4 regions of the Paenibacillus sp. ISL-20 genome follow, and region 2 is predicted to be linked to each of the others. Evidence: riboswitches for the same ligand, from Rfam matches in the RefSeq annotation. Region 2 holds a riboswitch; each other region holds the start of a gene.
What was found. A riboswitch is a leader RNA that binds a small molecule or an ion and turns the genes downstream of it on or off. The one in region 2 is predicted to bind cyclic di-AMP.
Positions count from the first base shown of each region.

Region 1 (5,492 bases), on a different contig from region 2:
ACATTATCATTGGACCCGATTACGACCATAATGTCGCCGGAGTTCACCACATCCATGGCTGTTGGCGCTACGATGATGCCGGATTGTTTATTCAGGGCCACCACGCTGACACCGTAGCGAACCCTCGTATTGAGCTCGCTAAGTGTTTTTCCGTCCATGCAGTCCGTGACCGTCATCTCCACAATCAGATAGTCCTTGGATAATTCGATATAGTCGAGCAGGTTGGGCGTGACAAGCTGGTGAGCTACCCGGATCCCCATATCCCGTTCCGGAAAGATCACCCGGTCCACGCCCAGCTTCTCCAGCGCCCGGCCGTGCAGCACCGAAATCGCCTTGGCAACGACCATAGTGACACCAAGCTCTTTCAACAAGATGGCGGATAAGATGCTCATCTGAATATCGTTCCCGATCGCCACAATCCCGCAGTCGAAGTTACGGATACCGAGCGATTTAAGCACCTCTTCGTCCGTAGCATCCGCCACCACCGTGTGCGTCAGCAGCTCGCTCATATCCTCGACAACCTCTTCACTGCGGTCGATGCCGAGCACCTCATATCCCTGTTCCATCAGTTCAAGCGCCAGGCTGGCGCCAAATCGTCCCAAACCGATGATTGCAAATTGCTTTGGTTTCATGTCTCTCCTGTACTCCTTATCCAATAATCATTTTGCCTTCCGGATGACGATATAATTCTTTACCCTTTTTTGGCCCCAGTGCATAAGCAAGCGTCAAAGGCCCCAATCGCCCTGCAAACATCGTAATACTGATCAAAATCTTCCCGAATCCCGTCAGTTCAGGCGTTAAACCCATGGAGAGACCCACCGTACCGAAGGCGGATGTCGTTTCGAATAGGATCTCCAGGAAGCTCCCTTCCTCTGTCGTTGACAGAATCATCGATACGATTAGAACGAGCAGCAGTGCCAGTAATGCAATGGTCAGTGCCTTCAGCACCCGCTCCTGGGCCAGGCGATAACGGAACATGACGATGTCTTCACGCCCGCGCATCATGGCGATAACCGCCCCCACCATAATGGTGAAGGTTGTTGTTTTGATACCGCCACCGGTTGACCCTGGGGATGCTCCGATAAACATCAGAATCACGATAAAAAATTGCGTGGCCTGTCGAAGCCCCGTAATATCTATAGTATTCGCGCCAGCTGTACGGGGCGTTACGGACTGGAATAACGCACCGAAGAATTTTCCGCCCCAATTCAGAGAGCCGAGCGTCTTCGGATTGGTGAATTCAAATATAAGAATGACGATAAATCCAACCAGCAGCAAGGTAGCCGTCATGGTGAGCACTACTTTGGAGTGCAAGGAAAGTCTCAGCTGTTTTCGGAAATCAATCAGATCGGATAATACGATAAAACCAATGCCGCCTGAGACAATCAAAAACATCACGACTATGTTGACTACAGGATCGTAGACATACCCGGTCAAACTCCGAAAATCACCAAACAAATCAAAACCGGCGTTGTTAAACATCGTGACTGCATGAAAAACGCCATAATAAATCGCCTGGCCGAACGGCATATCAAACGCCCAGCGGATCGATAGAATGATGGCACCGCAGGCCTCAATGATGAGGGAGTACAACAACACTCTGCGAATCAGCCTTACGATTCCTTCCATTGAGGACTGATTCATCGCTTCCTGCAGAATGAGACGATCCTTGAGCGATATGCGTCTTTTCAGAGCCAAGGCAAATAAAGTAGCCATCGTCATAAATCCGAGCCCGCCGATCTGAATCAGCAGCATAATCACGACTTCTCCGAAGGAACTGAATGTCGTTCCTGTATCCACCACAACCAGACCCGTTACACATGTTGCCGATGTTGAAGTGAACAAGGCATCGATAAATTCAAGCGGTTCACCTGTACTTGTGGAAATCGGCAGCATTAACAGCGCCGTCCCGATGAAGATAATAGCCGCAAAACCAAGCACGAGAATCTGCGGCGGAGACAACCTGAGCCAGTTAAATTTAGAGTTCAATCGGTCACCTTCTTAAAAAAAATCAAGAAAAAAGACACTGGAAAACGCAGTGCCCTTTACGGTCTGGTTCCTGTGCTGCAGCCTACGAGGTTAGCTGACGGATTCGGGCATTTCCACAGGTCGCCCTATTCATTATTCGAGGAATAATGAAATTCACCCCAATTACATGGTTCCCCCATTTTCAGTACGAAATTCGGCTGGAATATTCGGTTCCTTGAAGCATGATGTGATTATAACGCAATCTGGTACGTAACCCAATGCCGTTTTTTACCCAAAAAATCTTTAAAAGAGCGCGAATTGGGCATATTCAAGAATACAAGCATAGGGTTCTCTAACGTTTTCGAAACCTTTCATTCATTTTCATCGATTTGTTTCATTATTCCGGATATTGGGATAAGCTGCTTATGACTTTCATAACTATGTTATATTGACTCTATGTGTTCTTAATCAGGCATATCGAATACCAGTGGGAGTATCAACTTTCCTAGAGGAGGAATTTCATGAATCGTGCAAGAGAGTCCTTGAAGCTGAAGCCCAATCTGAAGCAGCTCATCGCGCCTGCCGCAGTCGGCCTGATTCTGTTCCTATTATTTCAGGTATTTCCGTCGACGAATCCGGATTCTACCGAGATGACATCTCCGAATATCATATCCAAGGAGCAGGCTCGGCAAGCTGCTTCAAGCTTTACTCAGGAGCATTTGCAGTTTATGGCTGCAAAAACGGATGATACATTGGTTACATATCAATCCAAATCGGAACTTTACGGATATCTGGCGAAGGAAAAGAAACTTTCGGAATACAACAAAACCTATGAAGCCAAATATCCCTATGACGTATACCGCGTTCGCTTCAGCGAGCCGGGAGGCGACGCCCTCAATGTGGACGTGCACATGCAAAATTCAGGCATCGTCGGATTCTCGTACGATTACGCCCGCTCCAGCTATGACCGGATTGAGCTGAACAAGGGCGATGTACAAAGGCAGATGCTGCTTGTCGTCGAGGACGGCATGTCATTAGCCGAGAAGCAAGCGCTCGCGGAGCCTTGGCTCCAGCGAGCGGGCTATGACCTGTCGCGCCTTGAGCTGGTTACGCGGGAAGGGGAACCCCGGCTCCGATATGTGGACCCGGAATCCAAGATCGGCGATTCCCGATTGGAGCACCGTTTCACCTTCGAACATGGGAAACTACGCTCCTATGAGCCATCCTTCTCAGTCCCAGCCGCCCATTCCGCCTATGTCAACAAGCAGACTCAGAATGCAACGCTGCTGACACTCGCAGGGTATGGCCTGTTCACCCTCATCCTTGGCATTCTTGCGATTGTGTACAGCGTGAAGACCAGAGCCTATACGTCGTTTAAGCGCGGCCTGTTCCTATCGGTGCTGCTGTTTATCATTCAGATGCTAAATACGTATAATCTGATTCCCGTTTTCAAATCCGAGGGGATGTCGCAAACCGGTATATTCGGGATGATGATTTTCTATGCGGTCTATTCACTCATCTTCTCTGCCCTGCTCTATTTCTCCCTTGTCGGGGGCAACGGGCTATGGCAAAAAGAAGACGGGCTCAATCCATGGCCGCGCGCCAAAGAACCCGGATACGGACATTATGTTCTGGACAGCATGAAGCTGGGATATATGTGGGCTTTCATCCTGCTTGGGATCCAATCCATTATCTTTATCGTTCTGGGCCTAACCTTAAAAACATGGTCCACCACGGATGCCACACAGTCGCCTTACAACATGCTCTATCCTTGGCTGTTTCCGCTGATGGCCTGGCTGGCCGGCATATCCGAAGAGGCCGTCTATCGACTGTTCGGTATCAAAATGGTGAAAAAAATCGTCCGCAATACTTTTGTGGCCAGTTTGATTACCTCGCTCATCTGGGCGCTCGGGCATACGCTTTATCCGATATACCCTGTAATTTCCCGACCCATTGAACTGGTTATCATCGGCTTGCTGTTCAGCTACATCTTTTTGAAATACGGGTACTTGGCAGCCATGTTCTCCCATGTCATCTTTAATAGCATCTTGATGGGCATTAGCCTGATCCTGCTCAAGGACACCACCAACTTGCTGATCGGTGCTTTCTACATGGTGCTTCCTGCGCTTGTCGCCTATGCGATTTATCGTTTCAATCCAACAAAAAAAGAGAAGCCGTATGTCACGACTCCTCCTCACGAAGTACCTTAAGAATTTCCGTTGCTAATTTCTCACCGATTGAAAGGGGCTTGAAGTCTTCGACTGAAGCCTCTTTTATTTTTTTGACCGAGCCAAAATGCTTCAACAGCAGCTTCCGGCGCTTCTCTCCAATGCCCGGGATGGAATCCAGCTTGGAGGATACCATCGATTTGCCGCGCTGTTCGCGGTGGAAGGAAATCGCAAACCGGTGAACCTCATCTTGAATACGCTGCAGCAAATAGAACTCCTGGCTGTCTCGGGGCAGCGTAACCGGCTCCGGCGGGTCTCCGACCATGAGCTGCGCTGTTTTATGCTTGGCATCCTTCACAAGGCCACAGACCGGGATAAACAACCCCAACTCATTCTCCAACACATCGCTGGCGGCGGAAATCTGTCCCTTCCCTCCATCGACCACAATCAGATCGGGAAGCGGCAAGTTCTCCTTCAAGACGCGCTCGTACCGCCGCCGGATCACTTCACGCATCGTATCATAATCGTCCGGTCCCAGCACGGTACGGATCTTGTACTTCCGGTATTCCTTCTTGTCCGGTTTCCCATTGGTGAATACAACCATGGCCGATACCGGGTTGGTCCCCTGGATGTTCGAGTTATCAAATGCCTCGATCCGGTTCAGCGACTGGAGGCCGATTACTTCGCCCAGATTCGCTGCTGCGACCGAGGTGCGTTCTTCATCACGCTCAATCAAGCGGAATTTCTCGTCTAAGGACACTTTTGCATTATCCGACGCCATGCCCACCATCTGTTTCTTCAAACCACGCTGCGGCACATGTACCTTCACGCCGAGCCATTCCTGCAGGGCGGCAGCCCCTCCGGCTGCATCCACGATGCCAGCAGCTTCGGCCTGCTTCTCCTGTGCCTGGACAAGGGCTGCCTGCTGCTCATCGGATGTTCCTGCGGAAAGCGTATTCGCCGAATCCACGGCCTCCTCTGCGCCTAGCACACCTTCATCCACAGCCGTTCCAGCAACCGACTCTGGATCAGCCTCGCCTATCAACAGAGGCTCAGGCAGCAGAATTTCTTGCGGCACTGCAGGATTATCACTGTAATACTGGGCAATAAAAGACATAAAGTCACTGTGCGCATCGCCGTAGAACGGAAAAACGGACTTGTTGCGCTGTACCATTTTCCCTTGGCGCATGTACAGAATCTGTACGCACATCCAGCCTTTATCCACAGCATAACCGAATACGTCGCGGTCCCGCGTATCCGTCGTCGTGATCTTCTGCTTCTCCATTAGCGTATCGATATGGATGATCTGATCCCGCAGTTCTTTGGCACGCTCGAAATACAAATCCTCCGCAGCCT
Region 1 covers NZ_JAGGRD010000019.1:113,909-119,400, forward strand. The annotation lists gene J7E85_RS11625 (potassium channel family protein) at 1-632, opposite strand, end outside; gene J7E85_RS11630 (TrkH family potassium uptake protein) at 649-1,989, opposite strand; cyclic di-AMP (ydaO/yuaA leader) riboswitch at 2,054-2,198, opposite strand; gene J7E85_RS11635 (CPBP family intramembrane glutamic endopeptidase) at 2,490-4,178, shown strand; gene uvrC (excinuclease ABC subunit UvrC) at 4,150-5,492, opposite strand, start outside.
Region 1: another riboswitch for cyclic di-AMP. It lies ahead of J7E85_RS11630 (TrkH family potassium uptake protein); the one in region 2 lies ahead of J7E85_RS22350 (hypothetical protein).

Region 2 (5,492 bases):
ACCTTGGACGAGGCGCTGGATGAAATTGAGAGGCTGAATGAGAAGGGCATTCTCGTCACGCTCGATCATTTGGGGGAGGGTATCACGACGCTGGACGAAGCGGCCGGGTACCGGGAGGAGTATTTAAAGCTTGTAGAAGGGATTGCCAACCGGGGAGTGAAATCGAACGTTTCGCTGAAGCCGACGCAGATGGGCATGGCACTGGACCCCGAGAAGGCTTACGAGAATATCAAGCTGGTGGCGAAAAAGGCGAAAGAGCACCGCAACTTCGTTCGTCTGGATATGGAGGATTCGCCGTATACCCAGGCGACGATAGATATGACGCTGCGGCTCCATAAGGAGGGGCTGACCAATGTGGGGACCGTGATGCAGGCCTACTTGTTCCGTACGGAGGAGGACGTCAAGAATTTAATCAATGCCGGTGTTAATCTGCGGCTCGTGAAGGGGGCGTACAAAGAGCCGAGAACGATCGCTTTTCAGCAGAAGCGGGAGGTCATTGACAACTATAAGAAATTGATCAAAATGCATTTTGATCAGGGTGCCTACGTTGCGATTGCTTCGCATGATGACAACATCATCGACTGGGTGAAGGTGTTTGCCGAGCAGAGTCACATAGACAAACAGGAATTTGAGTTTCAGATGCTGTACGGGCTGCGGATGAACGATCAGGCAGCGCTTGCACAGGACGGCTACCGCATTCGGTGTTATATGCCCTACGGAACGATGTGGTACCCGTATTTTACGCGGCGGCTGGCGGAGAAGCCGGCCAACCTGATGATGGTGCTCAAAAATATGTTCAAGTGAGCGGGGGAAAACAATCAATTGAAAGCGAAGCGAGGACGGTAGCTCTCTAGCTACTGTCCTAGAAGAAATAATACGCCTCCGAGCAGTCCATCAGGAAGGAACGCTCCAGCGGCAAGCTGCCTAACCGCTTACGGGTGATGTGCTGTTGCAGATTGGTCTCCAGATCGGCGAGGGCCGATACGGCGAGCTGCATCCGGGCGGATCCCCACTGGTGCTGCTTCTGGGCATAGCGAACCGCCTCGGTTACGGGCATGCCCCTCAGCCTTGTAAAGACGGATGCCCAGCGGACCAGATCCGTGAATTGCCTGTTGCTTGGCAGCGCATATTCGGCATACCCGGCCGCGTCATTGCAGCTGATTTTGAACAAACCGCAGTTCCAATCTCGGTCGCTCCAGGGGATAAAGCGTTCAGCTGAGCCCTGGTCGAAACGAAATATCTCCATATGGCGGATGGGCTCTACACTTAATGCGGGAACTCCGGTTTCGATAACGGGTGCCAGTGCAGCCTCAATGAATTTCGTCATGATCTACGCTCCTTTATAGGAATGTTATATGCGCGGCAAATAGGCCTGGTGAGCAGAGACCCCCCGCTCTCCAGGCCTATGTATCGTTAGAGGCCCTGCTCCATTGGCGATTTTGGTTCCCCCGTCTCCCCATCTGTCGGGAGCTCAGCGTATAACGAATGTTTCGAATAGATGGATGAATCATACGCCGGAGGAAACTAAAAGTAAATGATCATATGGGACGGATACATTCCGAAAATCGATGAAAACCGTATAAGAAAACGTGTACATTCAGTCGTGTCATCGATTATCATGGCAAAATCTCGGTATCTCGATAGATTGCGATAAATACAAGAAAACAAGAGAAATACATAGTATAGAGTAGTATTCGGGAGATAATGAAGCGATACTGGTCAGTTCCTGTTCGACATAACGCCACATGTGTTTTTGCTCACATTTACTTCCTGCAGGGCCAGACGTATGATACGAACTATGAATTGACGGACATCAGCGACAGGCAAACGGGCAGCCGTTCCATGAAGGCCTACAGACAGTGTGAGAGCTCAGTTGGGCTCTTTTATGGATCGAATCTCGGGCGAAGGCGCCATGGGCCTTCGCTGAAATTGCAGGATGATGCGACTCTCACCGCTCGAACCTGATGCTGTGTTGTTTTGCCGGACCTGGATGTTTAGTCAATGGCTAATAGAATAACATGCTACTCGTTTTCAATTTTCGCTGAGTCCTTGAATGGAAAAGGAACGGGGGAACCAGTCGGGAGATGAATCTATCTCTCAGGGGTGAATCCCATGGACAAGATAACGGTCTATGGGTAGGGCGACTCTCACGCCCGAATCCGTCAGCTAACCTCGTAAGCGTATCGAGAGAGGCAACGATTGTCGTGGACTTGGGCCACGGTGTATTTCACCGTGTCCTATTAAGGAGCCTGCGGGAAGAGTTCTTCTCTTTCCACAGGCTTCTTTGTTGTTGTCTTCTCTTTCCGAACTTAGGAGGAGAACAAAAGATGGAGAAATCGCAGGAGTTTATCCTGGTATCCGCACCGAACAAGGCCGGGGAAGAATTTATCCGCCAGCTGATCTTTAAGCGCATTTCGTTTGTGGCTATAGCCAACAACCGGGTTGAACAGGAGAGGCTGCATGAGCTGGGCTGCACCAACATGATACTAATCGATACAAGGGACGAGCAAACCTGGATCATTCCCGAGTTTCCCGTCAGCAAGGTGTTTCTGTTCGAGAGCAGCTTGAATCTATGCTGCCGCTATTTACGGATTTGCCGGACCTGGACCACGGAGTCGATTTATGTGATTACCCACTCCAGCAATCCGCGATTGATATACAAAGGGCTGGGTGCCGATGTGGTGCTTCATACGAACCATCACCAGGTATCCTTCCTGATTTCGCCCATTGTCAGCTAAGGCCTTGGCTGATATCCCAACGATGTTTTAGGAGGTTATATTCATGCAGGATTTATATATGGTGCTCATATTGGGAGGAACCTACGGACTGCTCATGCTGTTTATGTCTTGGTGCGGGCGCGTGGTTTCGGAACCGGAGGCGGATTAACCATGATGATCATTTTGGTATGCACGCTTTTTATTTTTCTGTACTTGATTTATGCGCTGATTCACCCTGAAAAATTCTAGGGAGACCGCTGAAGGAGGAAGGCATTCGCCATGGGCATTTTACAAATTGCCATCGTTATACTCGTTCTGGTGCTGCTGGTAAAGCCGCTCGGAACTTATCTATATCAGGTGTTTCGCAATGAAGGCAATGGAACGGACAGATGGTTCTCCTGGGCGGAGAAACCGATCTTCGCACTGATTGGCTTGAAAGAACGCAAGGGAATGACGTGGAAAGGGTATGCCATCAGCTTTGTGATGACGAATATCGTTCTGGTCGCAGCTGGGTATTTGATTCTGCGGTTGCAGAGAGTGCTGCCCTTCAACCCGAATGGCATCGATAATATGGAATCGACCTTGTCGTTCTCTACGATCATCAGCTTTATGACCAATACGAATCTTCAGCATTATAGCGGGGAGTCGGGGTTATCCTATATGGTCCAGATGGCTGTCATTACGATGATGATGTTCACGTCTGCGGCAACCGGGCTCTGCGTGGCGATTGCTTTTATCCGGGCGGTGACTAGCAAGGGCTCAACCGTCGGTAATTTTTTTGAGGACTTCGTCAAAGCTCACACCCGGGTGTTCATCCCGGCTGCGTTCATCATTGCAATGATACTGGTTGCGCTGCAGGTGCCGCAGACCTTGAAGCCTACGCTCAGCGTCACGACGCTGGAAGGTGGCGAGCAGCAAATAGCTGTAGGGCCAGTAGCTGCGCTTGAATCGATCAAGCATCTGGGCACTAACGGCGGCGGGTTTATGGGGGTGAACTCGGCACATCCGTTAGAGAACCCGTCCCCGCTAACCAATGTCATCGAAATCCTGTCCATGTGGAGTCTCGGGGCGGCACTTCCGTATACGTTCGGTTTATTCGCCAAGAGCCGCAAACAGGGCTGGATTATTTTCTCGGTGATGATGACCTTGTTTATCGCTTTCCTGTCGCTGAACTATGCCGCTGAAACCAATGGCAATCCGGCGCTGAACCGCTTAGGCATCGATGCCTCGCAAGGCAGCATGGAGGGCAAGGAGGTCCGGTTCGGGGTTGCTCAATCTTCTCTGTTCACCACGGTGACGACCGCGGCCACGACCGGATCGGTCAACAACATGCATGATACACTCACGCCGCTTGGAGGGATTACGCCGCTGTCCCTGATGATGCTGAACTCTGTTTTTGGCGGAAAGGGCGTTGGGCTGATGAATATGCTCATGTACGCGATATTGGCGGTGTTCCTGGCCGGTCTTATGGTTGGTCGAACCCCCGAATTTCTAGGCAGAAAAATCGAGGCGCGGGAGATGAAGCTGATTGCGATTGTTATCCTGGTGCATCCATTTATCATCCTGACTCCGACCGCCCTTGCGCTGATGACGGATGCAGGGCAGGCAGGCATTACCAATGCGGGCTTTCATGGCATCTCGCAAGTATTGTACGAATACACGTCTTCCGCTGCCAATAACGGTTCCGGATTTGAGGGTCTGTCAGATAACACACCGTTCTGGAACATTACAACAGGACTGGTCATGCTCTTCGGCCGTTACATTTCGATGATTGCCCTGTTGGCGGTGGGCGGCTCGCTGATGCGGAAGCAATGGGTTCCCGAGACGCTTGGGACGTTCCGGACAGATAATAAGCTGTTTGCCGGCATTCTCATTGCGGTGGTTCTGATTATCGGTGCATTGACCTTCCTGCCTGTACTTGTGCTTGGTCCGATTGCTGAGCATCTGACGATCCGTTAATAGAAAAGGTGGCCTATTACCATGAATAATACGAGAAAAAAAGTGATGTCCAAAGAGATGGTTCGTCAGGCGCTCAAGGAGAGTTTCACGAAGCTGAACCCCGTCCTGATGATGAGAAATCCGGTCATGTTTGTGGTGGAGGCCGGCACCCTGGTTGTTTTGCTGATGCCGTTATTTCCGTCCTATTTCGGGACAGAGGGCAGTATCGGATTTAATCTGACGGTGTTTGTGATTTTGCTGTTGACGCTGCTGTTCGCTAACTTCGCAGAGGCGCTTGCCGAAGGACGCGGGAAGGCGCAGGCCGATTCCCTTAAGCAATCCAAGCAGGAAATGACGGCCCATAAAGTGATGGAGAACGGAGGGGTACAATCCGTACCGTCCACGGATCTTCGCAAAGGAGATATCGTGGTCGTTACGCAGGGCGAGATGATTCCCGGGGACGGGGAAGTCATTGTGGGCCTTGCGTCCGTTGACGAATCGGCGATTACCGGCGAGTCCGCACCCGTCATTAAAGAAGCTGGTGGCGATTTCAGCTCGGTCACCGGGGGCACCCGGGTTGTCAGCGATACGATCAAAATCCGGATTACGAGCGATCCGGGGGAATCGTTTATCGACCGGATGATTTCGCTTGTTGAAGGAGCCTCCCGCCAGAAGACGCCGAATGAAATTGCGCTGAACACGTTGTTGATCGTCTTAACGCTGATTTTCCTGATCGTTGTCGTTACGCTCGCACCGATTGCGAAGTATCTTGGCATCGAGCTGTCTGTTCCGGTACTGATCTCGCTGCTGGTATGTCTCATCCCGACCACGATCGGG
Region 2 covers NZ_JAGGRD010000037.1:12,598-18,089, reverse strand. The annotation lists gene J7E85_RS22360 (proline dehydrogenase family protein) at 1-804, shown strand, start outside; gene J7E85_RS22355 (hypothetical protein) at 863-1,327, opposite strand; cyclic di-AMP (ydaO/yuaA leader) riboswitch at 2,030-2,197, shown strand; gene J7E85_RS22350 (hypothetical protein) at 2,328-2,738, shown strand; gene J7E85_RS34905 (potassium-transporting ATPase subunit F) at 2,889-2,966, shown strand; gene kdpA (potassium-transporting ATPase subunit KdpA) at 2,997-4,676, shown strand; gene kdpB (potassium-transporting ATPase subunit KdpB) at 4,698-5,492, shown strand, end outside.

Region 3 (5,492 bases), on a different contig from region 2:
TCCGAGATCATCCTGCGCCAAATCTTTCGCCGGGCAAAGGAACTGCATGACAGTGGATATGCTTTTCGGTTCATGGTCGAACCGCTTCCTGCGTTGTTTGCGGGCCATATTGACGTGAATCAATACCTGCGTCTGGATGAAGCCCTGATCCAAACGGCCTTTCTGCAATGGACGGAGGAGGAAGACAAGCTTCTTAGCGAATTATGCGGTCGTTTCATGCACCGAAAGCTCTACAAATATGTAGAAATCGACAATATTGATCTGGAAACTATCGACGGGATACGCCAAGCGTTCCGTGCCGTGGGATTACATCCGGAATATGACCTGGAGATTGATTTTCCAACCGATCTTCCTTATGATAAAGTTCATTCCGATATGCCGCTTAACGAGAAACAGATTCTGCTTCTGGATCGACATGATGAGCTGAAGGAAATCTCGGAGGTATCCGATATTGTACGCTCGATCAGCGGTATTCACAAAGGACGGTACCATCTTTATTATCCGGATGAGAAGGTGAGTCCGCTGCTGACTCAAATGCCGGAGAAGATAGCTGATGTTTTCAAACAAAAATATTAACCTAGTGGGAATAGACAAGGCTTGGTAGATCTGCAATTTATCCAGCTAATGGAAGATATATGACATAGAAACGACAGGAAGGAGAGTGTGGATCTTATGTTGTTCGACACGCACACTCATATGGACGCTCCCCAATTCGACGAAGACCGGGAGGAAGCAATTCAGCGGGCGCTTGAAGCCGGCGTGACCCGGATGATCAATATCGGATTTAACCGGGAGACGATCCCGACTACGATGAAGCTGGCAGAGACTTATGATTTTATATATGCGGCAGTGGGCTGGCATCCTGTAGATGCGATTACCATGGAGGATCAGGACCTGGATTGGATCGCCTCTTTATGCAGTCATGAGAAAGTGGTGGCTATTGGAGAGATCGGCCTGGACTATCATTGGGATACGTCTCCGAAAGAAGTGCAGCACCGAGTGCTTCGGCGTCAGATCGGACTTGCCCGGGAACTGAACATGCCGATTGTCATTCATAATCGGGATGCGCATGAAGATATTATCAAAATTTTACGGGAGGAAAAGGCCTCCGAGGTGGGCGGTGTCATGCATTCCTTCTCCGGAAGCTGGGAAACGGCCAAAATATGTCTCGATATGGGATTCCATATTTCATTTGGCGGGCCGATTACCTTCAAGAATGCAAAGCAGCCCAAAGAGGTATTGGCTCAGGTTCCGCTGGATCGATTATTGATCGAAACGGACTCCCCTTACCTGACGCCTCATCCCTTCCGCGGGAAACGAAATGAGACCGCATATGTAAAATTGGTGGCGGAGACCGCAGCTGAGATTAGAGGGTTGTCTTATGAGGAATTGGCCCAAATTACCACCAAAAATGCACTGGAACGATTTGGTATTTAACAAAAAAGAGAGCAAAACCGATGAAAAAGGGAGCAATCGCGATTAATTAAAGTTTTTTAATCAGAAAAGGCGTCGATATTACAATATTTTAACCTTTTACATGAGAAAATGTGGTTGAATGTTGCTTTACAACCTGCATGTAAACAGGATATCATCTTTTCAGTGATAAGAAGCTGCGATGTGCAGATCGTAGCCGAATATTTCATGAACCGTCTCGCTTAATCTCCGGAATTCTGGAGAACGGGGGAACCGATACCGCCGTGCATACTGGTCTGAATGCACGTAGCTGTATTTGATTTCTTTCTCGGGTCTTTGGGGTGAATTTGAAGGATCTCGCCATGAGCGGGTATCCGGATCTAGGGCGTCTCTCTTACGTCCGAACCCGACAGCTAACTCCGTAAGCGAAATAAGAGGGGAAATCTCGTGCATACCCTTCCATGATTCTAATCATCAGGAAGCCACGTTAGAGCCTCTAGTACTCTTTCATTGGCTTTCTTTTATTTTTGAATAATGGAGAAGGGATCATCATACTCTTGGTAAACAAGGGGTGGTGGTAGATGGACGAAATGACGGGAATTGACGCAGGGTGTAGATAGATAGCAGGGCGCCTTGTGAGAAAAATTGCTATAGTCACGTCAAATGCATTCATGCGTTTACCTAGACGGCGGGACTATGAAGGAGGATGGAATAGTGGGCATTTTTCAACCTGAAGAAACCCATGAATCACAATCATCCAGCATGTCTTACGCATTGAGATGGAAGCATGACAATTTGCGTCAACTGATGTTGCTCGGTGCCATGGGTGCCGTGACGGTATCACTTCTCATATCGTTGGTCGTACATGATCAGGCAGGCAAGGAGGTTCAGCTTGTCGTCGATGGTCGTGTCACCACAGTAGAAACACGTGGATCATTGCTGCAGGAATTGCTGGATGAGCAAGCGATCACGTTGAGTCCTCAGGATCAGATTTCGATGCCTTTAAACGGCGCGATCCAGGATGGAGACCGGATCATCATTGAACGGGCAATTCCAGTCAAAGTTACAGTAGGCAGCACAACTAAAACCATATTTACATCCCAGGATACGGTTGATCATGTACTTAAAGAGGCTGGTATTACGATCCAGGGTGAAGATATAGTACAACCGGCACAGAACACGAAGCTGACCAGCAATATGAATATCCATGTCGTTCGCGTCACGAAACAAAAAGTTAAGGAGACGGAAGACCGGGAATTCCGTGTGATCAAAACAGCCGACCCATCGCTTGAAAGAGGGGATAACCGCGTGATTCAGCGGGGCGAGTCTGGTCTCATGGTGAACCATTATGAGAAGGTCTACCACAATGGCAAGCTGGTTTCCAAGACGAAGGTCTCCCAAAAGGTTGGGCGTAGAACGAAGGATAAAATTATTGCCGTAGGCACGAAAAAGGTGGAGAAGCCCGTCATTGTTCAGGCGGCAGCCACCGATGTGAAAGCCGCACCGGCCAAATTGTCCGGCACGAAGAAAGTAACGACCGCCAAGGCTGTTGAGAACAATGTGGTTTCTCGGGCAGGCGTTGATTTTAAATTTAACAAGGTATTGAATAATGTGTCGATGACGGCGTATTCTTCTGAGCAACAAGGAATCGGAACACGCACTGCATCCGGCACACGCGTTACAGAAGGGCGCACCATCGCCGTTGACCCTAATATCATCCCGATCGGATGGTGGGTCTATATTGAAGGCATTGGCTTCCGTCGTGCTGAAGATACGGGTGGCGCCATCAAAGGCAACAAAATCGATGTTTATTATGATTCACTCAAATCGGCCACGAGTTTCGGCCGGAAGAGCGGCCGCACCGTTTATGTGATCGGTCCGGTTAAACCTGAATTGAACTAGACGCATGAATTCCAATTTACAATGCCATTCTAATGCTATACTATTTAGCTTATAATATATAATGATGAAGAAGAGGGAATATTTCCTCTTCTTTTGTTTTGTTAAGAACGGAGTATATAGAGCTAAGATGGTTGAATCTAAAGTTGTACAAGCGTTGCTTTGCTTGGGAAGGAAGAGAACAAACGCATGATTAAAGAAGTGATTGTTGTGGAAGGCAGAGACGATACCGTTGCCATTAAACGGGCCGTAGAAGCGGATACGATCGAAACGGGCGGATCAGCGATCAACAAGCAAATCCTGAAACGCATAGCGCTTGCTCAGGAGCGCAGAGGCGTTATTATATTGACGGATCCTGACCATGCAGGGGAGCGGATCCGCAAAATCGTGGATCAGGGCGTACCCGGCTGTAAGCATGCCTTTATCCCGGAAGCGGATGCTACCCGCAAAGGGGATATCGGCGTGGAGAATGCCTCGCCAGAAGCGATACGGCGTGCGCTGGAGCGGGTCCATACCTCCTTCGAGGGTGGAGAGAGCCTGATTAGTCTGGAGGACATGCTGGAGGCCGGATTATCGGCTCACCCGGAGGCGGCGGCAAGGCGTATGACGATGGGGAATCTGCTGGGGATCGGTTATTGCAACAGCAAGCAGTTCCATAAACGACTGGCCATGTTTCAAATATCGCGTGAAGAATTTCTGGCCGCACTTGCACAGCTGGAAGAAGGGGGCGTAAGCCAATGAATCGGATCGAGGATATATCAACACCAAGACGGACGAAGGAGATCATCTCACGGCATGGATTCTCCTTCAAGAAGAGTCTGGGGCAAAACTTCCTTATTGATCAGAATATTCTGTATAAAATTGTGGAAGCTGCAGGACTGGATGAAGATAAGGGAGCGCTTGAGATCGGCCCTGGTATCGGTGCATTAACGGAGAAGCTGGCACAGACGGCAGGGACCGTCACCGCGGTCGAAATTGATCAGCGCCTGATTCCCATCCTGAGGGAGGTCCTGGAGCCCTATGAGAATGTGAAGGTGCATCATGGGGATGTACTGAAGGTGGATCTTCATGAACTGTTCCGTCAGGATTTTGCGGGCGTATCGAAGGTAAGTGTGGTTGCGAATCTGCCGTATTATGTGACGACGCCGATTCTCATGAAGCTGCTGGAGGAAAAGCTGCCGCTGGAGAATATCGTGGTGATGATTCAGAAAGAAGTGGCAGAGCGAATGGCAGCGGCGCCGGGAAGCAAGGATTACGGCAGCCTTAGCATTGCCGTTCAATATTACAGTGAGCCTAAACTGGTCTGTATTGTGCCGCATACAGTGTTTATTCCGCAGCCAAATGTCGCTTCGGCCGTGATTCGCCTGGCGGTCCGGGAACAGCCTCCTGTTAGCGTAGAAGACGAAGGATTCTTCTTCGAGGTGGTTCAGGCTTCTTTCGCACAGCGGAGGAAGACGATTGCCAACAATCTGAAGAGCCGGTTCTTTCCGGGAGAAGGCCGTGAACGGCTGGAGCAGCTGCTGCAGGAAGCGGGCATCGAGCCCTCACGGCGCGGTGAGACCCTTAGTATTGAAGAGTACGCCCGGCTTAGCAACATATTGTACAACGCGGATATTCGTTAATACAGCCATTAGAGAGCCCATAGGGCCCGCGAAGGTCTCAACGCGATAAATTGATGTTTCGTAAGAACCAATAGTCACAGTGGCCCATACCATAGGGTAGGGGTGATGTTGTGATGAACTTGGGAGACTTGGTCGTTCGTAAATCCTACGGCGGCGATGTAACGTTCCGGGTTGAAGGCATGCGGCAAAATAATAATATCGTCATCAAAGGGACAGAATTCCGGTTACTAGCCGATGCTCCCATTGATGATTTGGTCACGGTCCCGCATCCCAACTTAAGCGAACGTACAAAGCAGGCGCAGATCAAAGCCAATGAGTCGCTGGACCGTCTGCAGAAGCACAGACAGGAGCAGAGTGAGCGTCAATTGGCCAGCCTGCGCAATATTGAAGGCGGACAGCTTGCGGATAAAGGATATTTTGACGTGCCGGGCAAGGTGCTGCATTTGGATGGAGATCCCCAATACCTGAAGAAGAGTTTGACCTTGTACAATCAGCTTCGGGTCCCAGCGGAAGGCCATTATATCAATGAGTCGGGGATGGCCGATTCATTATATCGTC
Region 3 covers NZ_JAGGRD010000015.1:11,310-16,801, forward strand. The annotation lists gene J7E85_RS09455 (HD domain-containing protein) at 1-576, shown strand, start outside; gene J7E85_RS09460 (TatD family hydrolase) at 673-1,437, shown strand; cyclic di-AMP (ydaO/yuaA leader) riboswitch at 1,643-1,857, shown strand; gene J7E85_RS09465 (resuscitation-promoting factor) at 2,128-3,315, shown strand; gene rnmV (ribonuclease M5) at 3,502-4,053, shown strand; gene rsmA (16S rRNA (adenine(1518)-N(6)/adenine(1519)-N(6))-dimethyltransferase RsmA) at 4,050-4,934, shown strand; gene yabG (sporulation peptidase YabG) at 5,048-5,492, shown strand, end outside.
Region 3: another riboswitch for cyclic di-AMP. It lies ahead of J7E85_RS09465 (resuscitation-promoting factor); the one in region 2 lies ahead of J7E85_RS22350 (hypothetical protein).

Region 4 (5,492 bases), on a different contig from region 2:
CCATCGTCGTTTTGCCCGATCCGCTCGGACCGATCACAGCCACCTTTTCTCCCGGCTGTATCTCCAGATCGATGCCCTTAAGCACCTGGAGATCACCAAACGACTTGGTCACGCCCGTATATTTCACAATCGGCTTGGTACCCGTAGCGGCAGCGAGATTGTTCTCCTGCTGCGGCACCTTCGACGCTTCCGCTTGCTCATCGATCACAACGGCATTCAATAGACTCCCTCCTTTATTTTCCACGCTGCAGATTCAAACGTTTTTCCAGCCTTTGCACAAGCAAAGATGCGATATAACTGATGATCAGGAACAGAATCCCGACCAGCGTATACGGCTCAAATGCACGGAACGACTGCGACACGATATTTTTGGCCGTCAGCATCATCTCCACCAGCGTGATGGCGCATAGAATCGGCGTTTCTTTAAACATGACAATTAAATAATTGCCCAGTACCGGTATGATCGGCGGCACCGCTTGTGGCAGGATAATACTTCGCCAGGTTTGGGCTTTCGTGTAATTCAGTGCTGTGGCAGCCTCCCATTGCCCCTTCGGCACTCCCTCGATTCCGGAACGATACACCTCGGACAGATAGGTGCTGTAATGCAGCCCGAGACCGATGACCCCGGCATAGAAGGCTGGAATGGAAATTCCCGTTAGGAGCGGCAGACTGTAATACAGGAAGAAGACCTGAACCAGCAGCGGTGTATTCCGAATAAATTCAATTATTCCTTTGGTTATAAGCGACAACAGCTTAAATCGGCTCCGCGTCGCGAAGGCAAGCAGCAATCCGATGATTAATGCCACCACGAAAGCGCAGATCGTCACCCATACCGTCATCTTTAACGCACTCAAGAGCTGCGGCAGGATATCCCACACATAGTTCCAGTCCCACATGACTATAACCTCCCCGCTGTCCATTTACGCTCCAGCAGTCGAACTGCCAGCGAGACGACCGTAGCAATGACAAAATACATGAGGAGCAGCAGTACCAGAATCTCGGTCGTCCAGGAGATGTAATTGTTGCGAAGCACCATCGCCTGATACGTCAAATCCGCCATGGTGATGAAATAAACCAATGAGGTGGATTTGATGAGTTCCACAAGCTGATTCCCGAAAGGGGGAAGCATTCGTAAGGAAGCTTGAGGCAATATAACATTCCACAGCCTTTGCCAAGGCTTCAGATTAAGCGCTAAAGCGGCTTCCCACTGTCCTTTCGGAACGGCCAGCACGGCGCTTCGGACGATCTCCGAGCCGTATGCGCCGAAGTTTAGCCCGATCGCGAGGATGGCCGCCAACATTTTTGGAAGCTCGATGCCGATGAACGGAAGAGCGAAATACAACCAAAACAGCTGCACCAGCAAGGAGGTTCCCCGAAAGACTTCCACGTACACGGCTGTCAATGTGCGAATGATCCACAGCTTCGACAGTCGGCATAACCCGGCTGCAAAGGACATCACGACCGCAAGGATGGCTGAAAAGAAAGCAACCACAATCGTGATCTCCGCCCCTTCTAGCAGCGTAGGGAGAAAATCAATCCACGAATTCGGCATGCTATTCCCCGCAAAGCGCAGCAGCCGTCATTTCACCCGGAAGCTCTTCTTCTGTGAATCCGAACTTCTGCAGAATGTCCAGCAGCTCGCCCGATTCCTTCATTTTTTGCAGCTCTGCATTATAAGCCTCCTGGAACTCGGTATCCGCTTGGCGGAACGTTGTAGCTCCATAACCCCGAACGCTTTCTCCATCGATGACCGGCTGCTCGAAATCAGTTACACGTTCGATGTTGTCATCACTAGCCGAATCCAGCATCGCCTGCAGAGAGGGGCCCGTCATGGTAATCGCCTGTACCCGGTCTGCCTGCAGAGCGCTAATAGCCGAGGCCTGATCGGGGACCTGTATGATCCGGTCCGAAGGAATACCGGACTTCTCCATATAGCCGATTTCAACCGCGCCTGTCATGACGGCGACCTTAGCCTGGTCATGATTAGCAATATCCTCATAACTTCCGAGTCCCATCGGATTCCCTTGCTTCACCGCAATGGCTTCCCCGATGCTGTACTCCGGATTGGCAAACAATACGGCAGAGCAGCGGTCCGGATTAATAAACATGCCTGCGGTGATTAGATCAAACCGCTCGGCCTGCAGTCCGGCAACCAGTGAACCGAATTCCGTAAGCTCTCCCCTCATTTCCTTGATGCCAAGCCGCTCCAGAATAACCCGGGCAATCTCAACGGCTTCTCCCGTCAGCTCCCCGTTGGCCTCTTTATAGGCATAAGGCTTCTCATTCGCAAAACCCACGGTGATATACCCCTGCTCCATGGCGCGATCCAGCGTACTCCCTTTGTCGCCGCAAGCCGCAAGCAATACCACCATAATCACTGACAACATCAGTACAACCACTCTCTTCAAAACCTTCCACAACCTTTCGTTATGACTTTGCAATTCTTACAAAATGGCATGATGAAATTACCTTTGTTAACACATATGTTAACTTGGATATAAGAACACTCAGACACCTTGCACGGGTCGGGGCTTCAGGGAAGATGATTCATCCATCTTCTTGCACGCTTAAACCCAATGCGATCTGACCGATTCAATTGGTTAAACATTTGCTGGCCTTGCCCCTCCTCTTTAACAGAATACAAAAAGACCACCAAACAGGGGATTTAGACATAGCTCCGCCAGCAGGGGGTCAAAAAATAAAGAAGAGGCCCCTAAGAGAATCAAGGGCCTTTGTTATGAACATCCATTATGTATAAAAGACCCATCCACTGCTGACGAGGTTAGCTGACGGACTCGGGTAAGATGGTACCCTACACTCGTGATTCCAAGTGACTCGCCCCTGGTGAAACTGGTTCCCCCGCTTTCCGGAAAATGTATGCCGGAAACTAAGCGTGTGTCCATGATAAAGGGAAGTTCAGGAAAAGTCAAACCCCTTTAACCGCTTTTTTTGGAAATTCAGACGCAGAAATGCCATTCTTCCAGGGTGTATGACAAGCTAGAAAAATGCCTCATTCAAGCCTGTCCACTTACCACATAGAAATTTTATTCCATGCTCATTTTCCGCAATATAGCAGGCGTTTGACATGCCTCCCTTACTCATTCATGTGTTGGATAGTTTATGCCATGAATTAGACCAAAACAGTGGAAAGCTTCTACACTCCATCTGAACCAAAAAAAATTTTGATTATCCATTAAAAACCCATTATGACTCATTTACTTCTAGTTACGGGAGCGCTGGTGCCAGCATCATATATTAACCGCTTTATGAAGCAATGAATGCACACCAAAAACCCCGATAAGTGTCGGGATTTTTGGTCCATGGATTATACGGCTGTATATCCGCCATCCACCAGCAAGCTTGTGCCTGTAATGAAGGACGCATCTTCACTGGCAAGGAACAACACGGCTTTGGCTACTTCCTCCGGCTGTCCCAATCGGCCCATCGGATGAAGACCAACCAGGTGCTCGGTGATCGCTTCCGTTCTTCCCTTAATAAGCGGAGTATCGATATATCCCGGACACACGGCATTGACCCGGATCCCTTTTGGAGCATAATCCGCGCCCATCGACTGGGTTAACAGCTTAACGCCTCCCTTAGCGGAAGCATAGGCGGTAACACCCGCTTTTCCGACATGGCTATGGATCGAGCCGCAGTTTACGATCGCCCCTCCGGTTCCTTGGGATAGCATTTGTTGGATTACATATTTATCACACAGGAACACCCCTGTAAGATTAATATCAATCGTTTTTTGCCAGTTGTCCATCGACAACTGATCAGCAGGGGCATCATGAGCAATGCCTGCATTGGCGAACAATACATCGACACGGCCAAAATGCTCAACCGTCTGCTTCACCATATTCGCAACTTCCTGTTCTTGGGTTACATCCGTCTTAACGAACAGCGTTTCAAAGCCTGATCCTCTTAATTCATCGGAAACGGCCTGTCCCCGGTCCGAATAATCCGCAATAACAACCTTGGCTCCCTCTTCTACAAAAAGCCTTACTGCTGCTTCGCCGATCCCGCTGGCGCCTCCCGTCACAATGACAACCTTGGATTCAAATTTCATTTGTCGACCACTCCTATATTAGGAATTTATCATATCGCTTCCACATTCATGTAGAATTAACATATTCCAGGCATGATATTCCACAAGCCCCGTTTCTTTCATGAACAACATAACTATCGAATAACGGCATATGGACGCTCACAACTTGATATTCTTCCTAACCTTTATCCAGCCCGTCCAAGTGTTATACAGGCCGCTCGATCGTAAACATCTCTCCCAGTGAAGCATAGATATTACCAGCCATACGGCTCACAGGCTTTAACTTGGCAGCGTCAATCCGGCCTTGCTCGTAAAGCTCCTCCGCAACATGGAAGCGGACTACGCGGGCAATCAGCAGATCGGCACCAGGCAGCTGATCCGCTCCATTCAACGTGACGACCTGCTCCAGCACGCATTCCATGCGAATCTTGCTCTCCAGAACGCCGGGAACTTTAACGACCTCGCTAACGACCGGGGTTAAATGGGCTCGGTCAAGTTCACTCTCATGCGGGGGCAGGTTCGCCGCCGTTTCGTTCACGGCTTCAACGTTGTCTTCGTCCACGATGTGGATGACAAGCTCGCCGCTTTGCATGGCATTTCTCGCTGTATCCTTAGCCGTACCGTTCTTCCGCTGAACGGAAACGGACAGCAAGGGCGGATTGCTGGACAGAATGGAGAAATAACTGAACGGTGCCGCATTCAGCACACTGTCCTCCGATAATGTCGTGACAAAAGCGATCGGCCGCGGAACAACGCTCCCGATCAGCAGCTTGTAGGTGTCCCGTTCGCTTTGGGTATTCGGGTCAATGGATATCACTTCAGTTGCCCCTCTCTTGTATTTTGACTTGTATAGGCTCCAGACCTTCCTCAATACGGGCTCGCTCCGGTTCATACCAGGCAGGAAGTTTCAATTGTTCCCCCAGTGAGTCCAGATCTTCATCCACCGTAAACCCGGGCGGATCAGTTGCGATCTCAAACAAGATCCCCCCTCGTTCCCTGAAATATAACGATCTGAAATAGTTGCGGTTCTTAATATCCGTTGGCAAAAAGCCATGTTGTTTCACCCACTCTTGCCATGTAACATGCTCACCATCATCTTGGGCCCGCCATGCGATATGATGGGTTGTTCCGGCACCTCCGGCGCCCCACGGGATATCCCGCATCGGTAAATCAATCACGTTGCCGAAGGGCCCTGCTGACTGAAACCGCGCATAGTTAACGTCCTCTCCCATGAAGGTCAGTCCCATTACCTGCTCCAGCGCTATCTTCGTTTCCTTCCACTTGCTGCTGAACAGGACCGCACCGCCAAACCCCTTAATCGCTGTGTCTGGCGTTACATCGTCCACAGACCAACTGCTCTTCGGTCCGTCTTCCCGCTCGACCAGCTCCAGAGAAAGTCCATCGGAATCGGAGAACTGAAGATAATGTTCGTTAAACCGAAAAG
Region 4 covers NZ_JAGGRD010000038.1:35,898-41,389, reverse strand. The annotation lists gene ehuA (ectoine/hydroxyectoine ABC transporter ATP-binding protein EhuA) at 1-220, opposite strand, end outside; gene ehuD (ectoine/hydroxyectoine ABC transporter permease subunit EhuD) at 234-896, opposite strand; gene ehuC (ectoine/hydroxyectoine ABC transporter permease subunit EhuC) at 899-1,552, opposite strand; gene ehuB (ectoine/hydroxyectoine ABC transporter substrate-binding protein EhuB) at 1,554-2,387, opposite strand; cyclic di-AMP (ydaO/yuaA leader) riboswitch at 2,757-2,904, opposite strand; gene J7E85_RS22925 (SDR family NAD(P)-dependent oxidoreductase) at 3,326-4,069, opposite strand; gene J7E85_RS22920 (flavin reductase family protein) at 4,254-4,865, opposite strand; gene J7E85_RS22915 (ring-cleaving dioxygenase) at 4,867-5,492, opposite strand, start outside.
Region 4: another riboswitch for cyclic di-AMP. It lies ahead of ehuB (ectoine/hydroxyectoine ABC transporter substrate-binding protein EhuB); the one in region 2 lies ahead of J7E85_RS22350 (hypothetical protein).